DNA from 2 places in the Janthinobacterium sp. HH102 genome. Region 1 is predicted to be linked to the other one. Evidence: predicted binding sites of a transcription regulator. Region 1 holds the regulator's gene; the other holds the start of a gene.
The links. The regulator FNR, encoded in region 1, switches genes on or off when oxygen is low (the NO sensors DNR and NnrR bind a similar motif). The targets are predictions, from matches to a motif close to TTGATNNNNATCAA.
Positions count from the first base shown of each region.

Region 1 (7,176 bases):
AGCTCCTTTTCGCCCGCATTCATCGTCATCGTCGTGGCCAGCGTGTTCATGACCTCGTCGAGGTCGAATTCGACGGGCGACAATTCCATGCGGCGTGCCTCGATCTTCGAATAATCGAGCACGTCGTTGAGGATGCCCAGCAGCGACTGGCCGGCCACGCGCACCATGGTCAGATACTTGCGCTGTTCCGTATCGAGCTTGGTATTGCCCAGCAAATACACCATGCCCAGCACGGCATTGAGGGGCGTGCGGATTTCATGGCTCATGTTGGCCACGAAATCGCTCTTCGCGCGGTTGGCCGCCTCGGCCCGGTCGCGTTCCTGTTCCAGCTCCGCCGCGCGCGATTCGAGCTCCTGCTGCAAGCGGTCGCGCTCGCTCATCAGGCCGTTGAACGCTTCCGTCAGCTCGCCGATCTCGTCGCGCTGCTGCACGGGCACGGGAGTGAAACGGCTGCCGCTGGTGCGCAGCGCCTGCAGGGTGTCGCGCAGGCGCACCAGCGGCGAGAGCAGGCGCACGGTGACCCAGCCCAGCACGGCTGCGGCCAGCAGCGAGGCGAGGATGCTCCACAGCACCAGCCGGTACAGCACGCCGTCGAACGGTTCGAAGGCGTCGTCGAGGGGCAGCGAGGCGGCCAGCAGCCAATTTACGGATTTCAGGCGCTTGAAGCTGTTGACGGCCGTGATGCCGCGGCTGTTGGTGCTGACCATGGTGCCTTCGCCATCGTCCTTCAGCAGCCGGGTGGTCGTCAGGTTGGCGTTCGGCAGGCGCGGCTGCAGCAAACGGCTGGTGTCGGGATGCAGCACATAGCGCGGCACGGCGCCGCGCGTGAGGACGAAGTAATAGCCGCTCTTGCCGATCTTTTCCGAGCGCAACCTCCCCAGCAGGTTATCCTTGTACAGGCGCAGCACGCCGATCACCACGCCGGCCACCTGGCCATCGGCGCCCAGCACGGGCGCGACCATCTGCACGATGGGCATGCCGCTCGATTTGCCCAGCATCGGCTCGGTGATCATGGGCTGGCGCGTGCGCAGCACGGTCTGGAAATACTCGCGCTCGGCGACGTTGATGCCGGCGCGCCCCGCCACTTCCGGCATGTCGGCCACGACGGCGCCGTGCGCGTCGAGCACCAGCACGTCGTCGAACAGCACCAGCATCGAGCGGCGCGAATAGTATTCGCGCAATTGGGCGGGCTGGGTGATCAGTTCTGGCGGCTGCTGCCGGGCCGTCAGGGTGACGATCTGCAGCAGCATGCCCAGCTTGTCGTCGAGCTCGGCGGCGGTGCGGCTGATCAGGGACGACTGCTGGCTCAACAGTACCTTGGTGAAATCGTCGCGCATGTGCTGCACCTGGATCATGGTGACCAGCGCGATCATGGCGATCGAGGTCAGGCTGGTGGCCAGCGCGACTTTTGCTTTGATGCCGAGAGGCTTCATGATTTCCTTTTCAGTACCGGGCGGCACAGGCGGCAGATAATGCTGTCAGGAATTTTCCTATCAATACCCCAGCTTGGCAAGCGCCGCCACGCAAATTGCCCTCTCCGCATGGGCTTTTGACGATGTTGCCATATAATTAAAGTCGGAACGTCGTTTATTCAGCGAAATTGCGGTGAAATTGGCACACGGCAACCCTGTATGCAGTAAACTTGTTGTTGCATTTTCTAAAAGGTACCGACATGACTGAAGCGCTACTCACTCCAACCTCGCCCACAGTGACCGTGGAAGCGTTGCGTGCGCGATGCTCGACCTGCAGCATGCATCAATTGTGTCTGCCGATGGGCCTCGACGTGGGCGACATGGACAGACTGGACCAGATCATTGGCCGCCGCCGCAAGATCGTGCGCGGCGCTTCGCTGTTCCGCATCGGCGACTCGTTCCAGAACCTGTATGCGATCCGTCTGGGCCACTTCAAGACCTACCAGATCAATCCGGGCGGCGAAGAGCAGGTGACGGGTTTCCAGATGGCGGGCGAACTGCTGGGCATGGACGCCATCAGCGCCGACCGCCACCACTGTAATGCGGTGGCGCTGGAAGACAGCGAAGTGTGTGAAATCCCGTTTTCCAGCCTGGAACAATTGCTGGGCAATATGCCGACCCTGCTGCGCCATTTCCACCGCATGATGAGCCAGGAAATCACGCGCGAGCAAAGTGTCATGCTGTTGCTGGGCAACATGCAGGCGACGCAGCGTTTTGCCGCCTTTATCGTCAACCTGGCGTCGCGCTATGAAGCGCGCGGCTATTCGGCCAGCAAATTTCAGTTGCGCATGTCGCGCGAGGAAATCGGCAACTACCTGGGCCTGACCATCGAAAGCGTCAGCCGTTTATTGTCGAAATTCAAGAAGGAAGGCTGGCTGCGCGTCTCCAACCGCGAGATCGAGATCTTGCAGCCGGCCAAGCTGAAAGCCATTACAGCCGGCACCGACGTCTGCAAGTAACAGCACCGTCAAAACCTACTGCGCGTCGTGCTTTGCGGCCTGCGATGCTCGCTGTGCTATAGCACAGCTGTGCTTCTCAGCCACAAATCACTGCCGCTCGCTACGGTTTTTTCCCGGCGCTGTACGTTATAACTCTTCATCCGCATGCAGCGCGATGCTGCGTTGCACGGGCCAGGTCCAGATGCCGGACAGGCGCCACTCGCGTTTGTCGTTTTCCACCAGCACTTGCCAGCGGCTGCGCTCGAGCATCGGCAGCGCCACGGAAAAATTGCCGGCCGCATCGGGCTGCACCAGCAGCTTGATATCCTTTTCCGGCAGGGTCGCATGCGCCAGGTGCAGCTGCAAAGGCCCCTGGTACGCCTTGCCGAAGCTGTGCACGGAGCCGCTGAGGCGCGCTGCAGCGACGTCATACGACAGGGTCGTATCCATGGCCAGGTCGCTGGCGATCGTGTCGCGCTTCAAATCCTGGTTGATCGCCTTGCCCTGCTTGTAATAGTCGCCCACCACCAGCGCGTCGGGCTGCGTAAACGCGATATAGCCCATGAAGCTGCCGACGACCACGGACAGGCCGGGACCGATCATCAGCAGCCATGGCCAGCGGTGTTTGTACCACGGGGCAACGGGAGGTTGCAGTTTCAGACTGTCGGACATGGTATTTCTCCTGTGTTTCTGGTATACGGCCAGCCCCCATGCGGGGACCGGCCTTCCTGCATTAGCGCGGCACGATGAATACCGCGCTTTCGCGCACATGCAGCGACGGGTCGTCCAGCGAGTGCAATTCGATCGCAATCTTGTTCGAGCCCTTCTCGCCGACGCCGTGCGGCACGCGCAGGCGGATCGGCCAGCCCAGCGTTTCCGTCGGCTGCAAGGTCACTTCGTCGCGCGTCAGCAAGGTCAGGCCCGGCAAGCCGGAAGCGCTGATTTTGAAATGCTGGCTTTGCTCCGAGGTGTTCATGATCTGCAGACGATAGACGTTTTCGATCATGCCGTCTTCCACCTCGCGTCCCATCGAACCGCGGTCGCGGATCACGTCCATTTTCAGGGGCGTGCGCAGGGCCAGCGACGTACACACGGCGATGATAATCAGGGCCAGGATGGACGTGTAGATCAGCACGCGCGGGCGCATGGCGCGCTGGCGGATCTGCTTCGAATTGAAGTTGTTTTCCATCGCATGGTCGGTGCTGTAGCGTATCAGGCCACGCGGCCGCTCGACCTTGTCCATCACCGTATTGCAGGCATCGACGCAGGCGGCGCAGCCGATGCATTCATATTGCAGGCCGTTGCGGATATCGATACCGGTCGGACACACCTGCACGCACAGGGTGCAATCGATGCAGTCGCCCAGCTTGTCGTTGTTGCCGGCCTTCTTGCTCATGGCGCCGCGTGGTTCGCCGCGCTTGGCATCGTAGGTGATGATCAGCGTGTCCTGGTCGAACATGGCGCTCTGGAAGCGCGCGTAGGGGCACATGTATTTGCACACCTGCTCGCGCAGCCAGCCCGCGTTGCCGTAGGTTGCCAGGCTGTAGAACAAGACCCAGAACCATTCCCAGGGACCGAAATTGAGGGTGGTCACTTCGCGCGCCAGTTCCTTGATCGGCGTGAAGTAGCCGACAAAGGTAAAGCCCGTCCACAGGGCGATGGCGCCCCATACCAGGTGCTTGGCCGTCTTCTTGAACGCCTTGCGCACGGAGGGGCCCTGCTTGTCGAGGGCCATGCGCGCGCTGCGCGTGCCCTCGATGCGGCGTTCGACCCACAGGAAGATTTCCGTGTATACCGTTTGCGGGCAAGAAAACCCGCACCACACCCGCCCGGCAATGGCCGTGACGAGGAATAACAAATACGCACAGATGATCAGCAGGGCCGCCAGATAGATGAAATCCTGGGGCCACAGCACGACGCCGAAAATGTAGAACTTGCGCGTGGTCAAATCGAACAGCAGGGCTTGCCTGCCATTCCAGGTCAACCACGGCAAGCCGTAGAACGCGAGCTGGGTAAGCCATACGCATACCCATCGCCAGGTAGCGTAGCGTCCTTTGGCCTCGCGAGGGTAGATTTGCTCGCGGGCCGCATACATCTTGATGACTTGAGGTTCCATTACATCATTTCACGGGCGTCTGGGGATTCGACAGGCTCCAGACATACGCCGACAGCACGTGTACCTTGGATTCGCCGAGGAAGTCGCTGAAGGCCGGCATGGTGTTGTTGCGACCCTTGCGCACGGTTTCCATGATGGTATCGGCGCTGCCGCCGTACAGCCAGATCTTGTCCGTCAGGTTAGGCGCGCCGAGCATCTGGTTGCCCTTCGCATCGGCACCGTGACAGGCCATGCAGGCGCCGAACTTGGCCTTGCCCAGCACGGACTTGACGGGGTCCGACGTGGAACCGGACAGACTCAGCACGTAATGGGCCACGTTCTCGACATCTTTTTCGGAGCCGAGCGCGGCGCCCATCGGCGGCATCTGCCCATTGCGGCCATGCATGATGGTGGTCTTGATGATGTCGGGATCACCGCCATACAGCCAGTCCTTGTCCGTCAGGTTGGGGAAGCCCTTGTTGCCGCGGGCATCCGAACCGTGGCACTGCGCGCAGTAGGTCAGGAACAGACGCTGGCCGATGGCTTGCGCCTGCGGATCGGCGGCCACCGTCTTCAAGTCCTGGCTCAGGTACTTGTTGAACAGGGGGCCGTAATCGGCTTCCGCCTTCTTCAGCTCTTCCTCGTACTGGCCCGTCGATTTCCAGCCCAGGCTGCCGGCGTAGGTGCCCAGGCCCGGGTACAGGAACAGGTAGGCCAGCGCGAAGACGATGGTGATGTAGAACAGCCACATCCACCAGCGCGGCATCGGCGTATTGAGTTCCTTCAAGTCCTCGTCCCACACGTGGCCCGTGGTGCCGTCGGCGGGGGCGCCGGCGGCCACTTTCACTTTCGACTGCGAGTACAGCAGCACGCCGCAGCCGATGATGCCCAGCAGGGACAGCACGACAATGTAGATATTCCAGAAGCCATTGGTAAAGTCAGCCATGGTTGCGCTCCCCTTGTGCCGGCGCGGCATCGGCCGGATAGTCGAGCGCCTCGTCGGCGAACGGCAGGCGTGCCGCCGCGTCGAAGTCGCCATTGCTGCGGCTGAACGTCCACCACAGGATGCCCACGAATGTCATAAAGGAAACCACCGTCATGACGCTGCTGGCGCTGTCAAACAGGTTTTCGATTGCCATGCTAATTCCTTGTTTTGATTAATGTACCGAGGCCTTGCAGATAGGCGACCAGGGCGTCTTCTTCCGTCTTGTCCTGCAGCTGCGCGGGGCCGGCGGCGATCTCTTCGTCGCTGTACGGCTGGCCCAGGCGTTTCAGGGCGCGCATCTTCGGCATGATGTCGTCAGGCACCAGCTTGGTCTTCGCCAGCCATGGGTAGGCCGGCATGTTCGACTCGGGCACCACGTCGCGCGGGTTGTTCAAGTGCGTGCGGTGCCATTCGTCGCTGTAGCGGGCGCCCACGCGGGCCAGGTCCGGCCCCGTGCGCTTGGAACCCCACTGGAACGGACGGTCGTAGACGAACTCGCCGGCGACCGAATAGTGGCCATAGCGTTCCGTTTCCGCGCGCAGCGGACGCACCATCTGCGAATGGCAGTTGTAGCAGCCTTCGCGCACGTAGATGTCGCGGCCCGCCAGGCGCAGCGGCGAATACGGCTTCAGGCCGGCGACGGGCTCCGTCGTGCTCTTCTGGAAGAACAGGGGGACGATCTCGACGGCGCCGCCGATGCTGATCACCACCGTGACCAGGGCGATCAGCAGCCAGGGGTTTTTCTCAATCCATGCATGTGAAAATTTCATTTGCTTTCGCTCCTATCAGGCGTGCGCCGCGTTCAGTTCCGGAATGCGGGCGACGGGGAGTTTGCTGCCGCGCAGAGTCATCCAGGTGTTGTAGCCCATGATGCACATACCCGACAGGTACAGCAGGCCGCCGGCCACGCGCACCACGTAGTACGGATACGTTGCTTTCACGCTCTCGACAAAGGTGTAGGTCAGGGTGCCGTCCGGATTGACCGCGCGCCACATCAGGCCCTGCATCACGCCGGCGATCCACATTGCGGCGATGTACAGCACGATGCCGATGGTGGCCACCCAGAAGTGCACGTCGACCAGGCGCGTGCTGTGCATCTGCGTGCGGCCCGCCAGGCGCGGCAGCAGGTAGTAGATCGAACCCATGGTGATGAAGCCCACCCAGCCCAGGGCGCCCGCATGCACGTGGGCAACGGTCCAGTCGGTGTAGTGCGACAGCGAGTTGATGGTCTTGATCGACATCATCGGACCTTCGAAGGTGGCGATGCCGTAGAACGACAGCGAGACGATCATGAATTTCAGGATCGGATCGGTGCGCAGCTTGTGCCAGGCGCCCGACAGGGTCATGATGCCGTTGATCATGCCGCCCCAGCTTGGCGCCAGCAGGACCAGCGAGAAGACCATGCCGATCGATTGCGTCCAGTCAGGCAATGCCGTGTAGTGCAGGTGATGCGGGCCCGCCCACATGTAGGTGAAGATCAGCGCCCAGAAGTGGACGATCGACAAACGGTACGAGTACACGGGGCGCTCGGCCTGTTTCGGGATGAAGTAGTAGACCATGCCCAGGTAGCCGGCGGTCAGGATGAAGCCCACCGCGTTATGGCCGTACCACCACTGGATCATGGCGTCCTGCACGCCCGCATACGCGGAATACGACTTGGTGAACGAGGCTGGCATGACGGCGCCA
Region 1 is NZ_CP062062.1:274,490-281,665, reverse strand. It holds gene JAB4_RS01215 (response regulator) at 1-1,433, opposite strand, end outside; gene fnr (fumarate/nitrate reduction transcriptional regulator Fnr) at 1,673-2,431, shown strand; gene JAB4_RS01205 (FixH family protein) at 2,558-3,082, opposite strand; gene ccoG (cytochrome c oxidase accessory protein CcoG) at 3,144-4,526, opposite strand; gene ccoP (cytochrome-c oxidase, cbb3-type subunit III) at 4,531-5,451, opposite strand; gene JAB4_RS01190 (cbb3-type cytochrome c oxidase subunit 3) at 5,444-5,644, opposite strand; gene ccoO (cytochrome-c oxidase, cbb3-type subunit II) at 5,646-6,260, opposite strand; gene ccoN (cytochrome-c oxidase, cbb3-type subunit I) at 6,276-7,176, opposite strand, start outside.

Region 2 (4,819 bases), 2.6 Mb from region 1:
TCAAACACCGCAATATCGGCATTGCCTGAGCGTATGCTCGCCACATGCCGGCCCAGATCGCCCAAAGGACGCAAGAGCAGCATCACCGCGATCCAGCCGGCACAACTGGCCAGAAAGGCCACGCCTGACGAAGCAATGATGACTTTGGCATACATATCGGTGACCGGCGTGAATGCCTCGCTTTCAGGATAGACGGCGCCGATGATCCAATCTCCCGCGCGCAAATGCTTGTAAGTCATAATTGCCTGCACGCCCAGCTTGGTTTTACCTTGCGTCCAACCGTCGAATCCCCGCAATGCGGCCAAGGTGGAAGGGGTTGCGCCGCCCGTTTCATCATGCACCCGCTTCAGGACGCGCGCCGGGTCCGGATGGTGGAGTATCGTGCCGTCGTCGGTCAACATGAACAGATAACCGCTCTTGCCCGGCTTGAGCTGCTCCCACTGGCCAAAAAATGTCGGGCTTTGCAAATTGAGACTGCCAGCGATTACATACAGCAATTTTCCGGCTTTGTCATAGATCGGTTCGGTTACCAGCACAACGGGCTTGCCAGACAGCTGGCTCTTGAATGGACGCGATATCACGCCTTCCCTGAGCTTCACGGTATCGATAAAATATTCGCGCGCAGCGAAATTGAGCTTGCCGGCCACGCGCCGGTCATTCATGCTGGCAATCAGTTTCCCGGTAGCATCAAAGGCGACGAGATTGAAAAATTCCTCGCGCAGGGTTGGATGATTTTCTATAAATGCCTGCATCCGCTGCGGATGTTCATACACATCCGCAGGCAGCCCTTCCGCCAGCACCTTGAGCAGCGCTTTCTTGGCATTCAAGTCTTCGTCGATATATGCCGCGGCACTGGTCAGCAAGGCATATTGCTGATTGCCGATAACGGATACCATCTGCCCTTGCGCGACAGACAGCGATGTGAGCGCAACAGAACCCGTTGCGCACAGCACCAGTACGCCCACGAGCACAGTCATCTTGAATTTGAAGCTCCGGGGATTGAAAAAATTCCAGATCTTATGCATGCGGACTTCCTTCTCAGCGCCCGTGCTCTGTAAAGCGCACGGACCCGGCCAAGTGGCGCCATGCATGGCAATGGGAAGCACGGCATATTGGTCAGCGCATGACTTCGAACCTATCCCCGGATGAATACACTCCCAGAACAGGCTCTTGACATGGCAAGAGAGCAAATCTTACGCCTATTCTCGCAAAAAGGGCGCCCTGGCGCCGCTGAATAGACACGCCATCCCCACATCATCGCCATATCGTACGCTCCAGCAACGATTCCACCACTTGCACCGCTGGCGGCGAACCGCCTGCCGCCAGCAGGCGCCCGCCACGCATCCTCTGATGGCGCTTACCTTGATGTAACGGGCGTCGACAGGGCCAGCGCGCTAGTCAGACGCGGCCAGGCAGGCTCAGGGCTGCATCCCGGGCACTTGCATTTCCGCCTTGCGCGCTGCGATCTGGCCGCCCATGGCCAGCAGATCGAGCTGCGCCTCGCGCGCGCGCGGAAAAATCTCGCCCTCCTCTTCCTGTACGTGCTGCTCGATCTGCCTGGACAAGACCTTGACCTTGGCGTCGTACAAGTCTTCGCCGGGCGCCATGGCGACGATTTGCGCGATCAATTCCTTGGCCGAGGCGTGCTCGACGATGGCTTCGTCGATCAAGTCTTCGTTCAGGCGGCTGGCGTCGCGCACGGCCGGATAAAAGATTTCCTCTTCCGCCATCGCATGCTTGCTCAATTCCTCGCAGATTTTCAGCGCCAGCTTGCGTTTGCTGGCGAGCGACCTGTCGCTGAGCCCCTCGTACTGTTCGAACAAGTCCTTCACCGTCTGATGATCTTGCGTCAGCAGTTCGATCGCATCCATGTCTTGCATACCGGCATTTTGCTGGGAAACGGACGCTGCCTGATGGGATTGGGTGGCCATGATGTTTTCTCCAGGTGTGCAATGAAGTCCCCATTCTAGACAGGGCCATGCGGCGTGCATGTAGGAGGATTGCCAACGTCAAGGTAGGCCTGGCGGGAAGGTCAACGCGTTTCGATGCAGATCAAGCTGACCATGATAAATTTTTGCATTGCGTAAAAAATATGCGTGGTGCGCCTGCCTGCCGGCGCACCGCGCCATACGACTTAACGCAGCTGCGTGCGCTGCGCCAGCGATTCCACCAGGTCCACCGAGGGCGGCGAGCCGCCGGCCGCCAGGCAGGCGCCTGCTCCGGCCGCGACGGCAAAGCGCAAGTGCTGGCCGCCGTCCGCATCGGGCCGGTACATCAGGCTGTACAGCAAGCCGCCGATGCTGGCGTCGCCCGCGCCCACCGAGTCGACCACCTCGATGGCGGGCGGGGCCGCCTGCCATGTCTGCTCGCCCAGGTACAGCGCCGCACCTTGCGCGCCACGCGTATACAAATACGTGGCGTGCGGATTCCAGCCGCGCAGCACGGCAAACGCGCCATCGATGTCGTCGTGGCGGAACAGGCCCGCCAGATCTTCATCGGACACCTTGATCACGTCGGCCAGCTCCGTCATGCGGCGCAGGGTGGCGTCGTAGCGCGCATCCATCATGATGCGGAAATTCGGGTCGTAGCTGATTTTCACGCCGGCCGCCTTGAGCTCCTGCGCCAGCGCCACCAGCTTGCCGGCCAGCGGTTCGCGCGCCAGGCTGATGCCGCCGAAATGCACCCATTGCGCGCCCTGCATCCAGCCGGCCGGCAGTTGCGCCGCGTCGAAATGCAGGTCGGCGCTGTCGTCGCCGATGAAGTAATACGTGGGTGGATGCAGTTCATGCACGATGGCCAGCAACGGCGACTTCGCGCGGCGCTGCAAGAAGCGCATGTCCAGGCCCGCCGCGTCGGTCGCTTGCGCCAGTGCGTCGCCGAAGACGTCGAGGCTGACGGCGCCCGCAAAGGCGCTGGGCACGCCCAGGCGCGCCATCACGCGCGCCACGTTCCAGGTCGAGCCGCCCACCTGGCTGCTCCAGGCGTCCGGGCCCGTGCGCAGCATGTCCGTCAGCGCTTCGCCGGCCGACACGAATTGTGGAAATTCACGCGGGAAGGCGGCGCTCATGCGGCACCTTTGAGCACGTTCAGCACTTCATAGCAGGCGCCCATGGTGTGGTAATCGGTCTTGCCGGCCGGGCTTTTCTCGTTGCTGATTTTCTGGTTCTCGGGCGTCAGGATGCGGTACCAGGCGCCGTGTTCGTGGTCGACGAAATGCTTCCAGCTGTAGTCCCATATCTTGTCGTAGCTTTGCCAGTAGGCGTCGTCGCCCGTGCGCGCGGCCAGCACGGCGGCGGCGGCGAAGCTTTCCGCCTGCACCCAGAAGTATTTGTCGCCGTCGCAGATTTCATCGTGCGGGCCGAAACCGTAGTGGATGCCGCCATGCGCGCCATCCCAGGCCTTCGCCAGCGCCGTGTCGTACAGTGCGCGCGCACGGGGCAGCAGCCACTCCGATGGTCCGGCCATGAACCGGCTGTGGCGCTCCATGATCAGCAGCAGCTTGGCCCATTCCGTGAAGTGGCCGGGCTGGTAGCCCCAGGGACGGAAGATATTGCTCTTGTCGTGCAGGTTGTAATCCCAGTCGATAGCCCAGTCGGGCGTGTAGTGTTCCCAGATCATGCCGTTGGCCAGGCCCGCCTGGCGCACCGTGATGTTGTGCGCCAGGGTTTCGGCGCGGTGCAGGTAGCGCGCCTCGCCCGTCGCCTCGAATGCGGCCAGCATGGCTTCGCACGCGTGCATGTTCGCGTTCTGGCCGCGGTAGCCGTCCAGGGTGGACCAGTCGGCGCTGGCCACGTCCGCATACAGGCCGTGTTCGGGCAGCCAGAAGCGCTGTTCCATCAATTCGAAGGTTTCGTCCAGGTAGGCGCGCGCTTCCGCCACGCCCGCTTGCAAAGCGTGGGCATAGGCGAGCAGCACGAAGGCCAGGCCGTAGCAGTGGTTGGCGCCGTCTTCCACCGTCTTGACGCCGTCTTTCCACGACAGTTGCCAGGCATAGCCGCCCGTGGCCGGGTCGCGGTGCACGTCGCGCAGGAAGGCCACGCCGTGGCGCAGCGCCGCCTGGTAATCGTCGCCGCCGAAGCGGCGGTGCGCCATGGCGTAATTGAAGATGAAGCGCGTGCTGCTGACCAGGTGCCGCGTGGCATGGTCGTAGACGGTGCCGTCGTCGAGGAAGAAGTGATAAAAGCCGCCGCTCGGGTCAAACGCGCGCGGGTGGTAGAAATGCATCGTGTGCTGGATGTGCTTTTCAAGCATGGCCCTGGAGCGAAAATCGGGATTCATGGGTCTCTCATGATATTGTTATCGATAACAATGATGATAGCATGCCGTTTCCGCCCCGTCTCGTCCACTTAAGGGGGCGTGGCTGACTTGCGCTTTTCACGCCACAGCGCCGCCTTGGCCGGGTCGGCCGCCTGTCCCAGCTCGCCCTTATCGTACACCTTGACCAGCCGTTCGATGGCTTCCGCGTCGCCCTGCTTCGCCGCCAGCAGGTACAACTCGAAGGGCTGGGGCGCCGGCCCTTGCCGGGTAGGGCCGCCGCGGCCCTGCTCCAGCAGCCGCGCGAAGCCCGTCTGGCCCGGGGGACTCTTGGCGATGGCCGCCATTTCATACCAGCCCAGCGCCGCCTCGTCACTCTGCGGCACGCCCTGCCCCACTTCATACGAGTAGGCCACATTGTTCAAGCCCGGCGGATCGAGCGCCTTGGCCGCCTGCATGTACCAGCCGAACGCTTCCTTGCGCTGCGTCTCGTCCTTGGCCGTCATCATCAGCCGGTAGCCGATTTCATTGTAGGCGGGAATAAAACCGTTTTCGGCATAGAACT
Region 2 is NZ_CP062062.1:2,891,318-2,896,136, reverse strand. It holds gene JAB4_RS13315 (diguanylate cyclase) at 1-1,025, opposite strand, end outside; gene JAB4_RS13310 (hemerythrin domain-containing protein) at 1,419-1,871, opposite strand; gene JAB4_RS13305 (carbohydrate kinase) at 2,135-3,067, opposite strand; gene JAB4_RS13300 (AGE family epimerase/isomerase) at 3,064-4,278, opposite strand; gene JAB4_RS13295 (tetratricopeptide repeat protein) at 4,347-4,819, opposite strand, start outside.
Region 2: JAB4_RS13310 (hemerythrin domain-containing protein) is a predicted target of FNR. The motif match lies at 2,043-2,056, and genes of this name have one in related genera.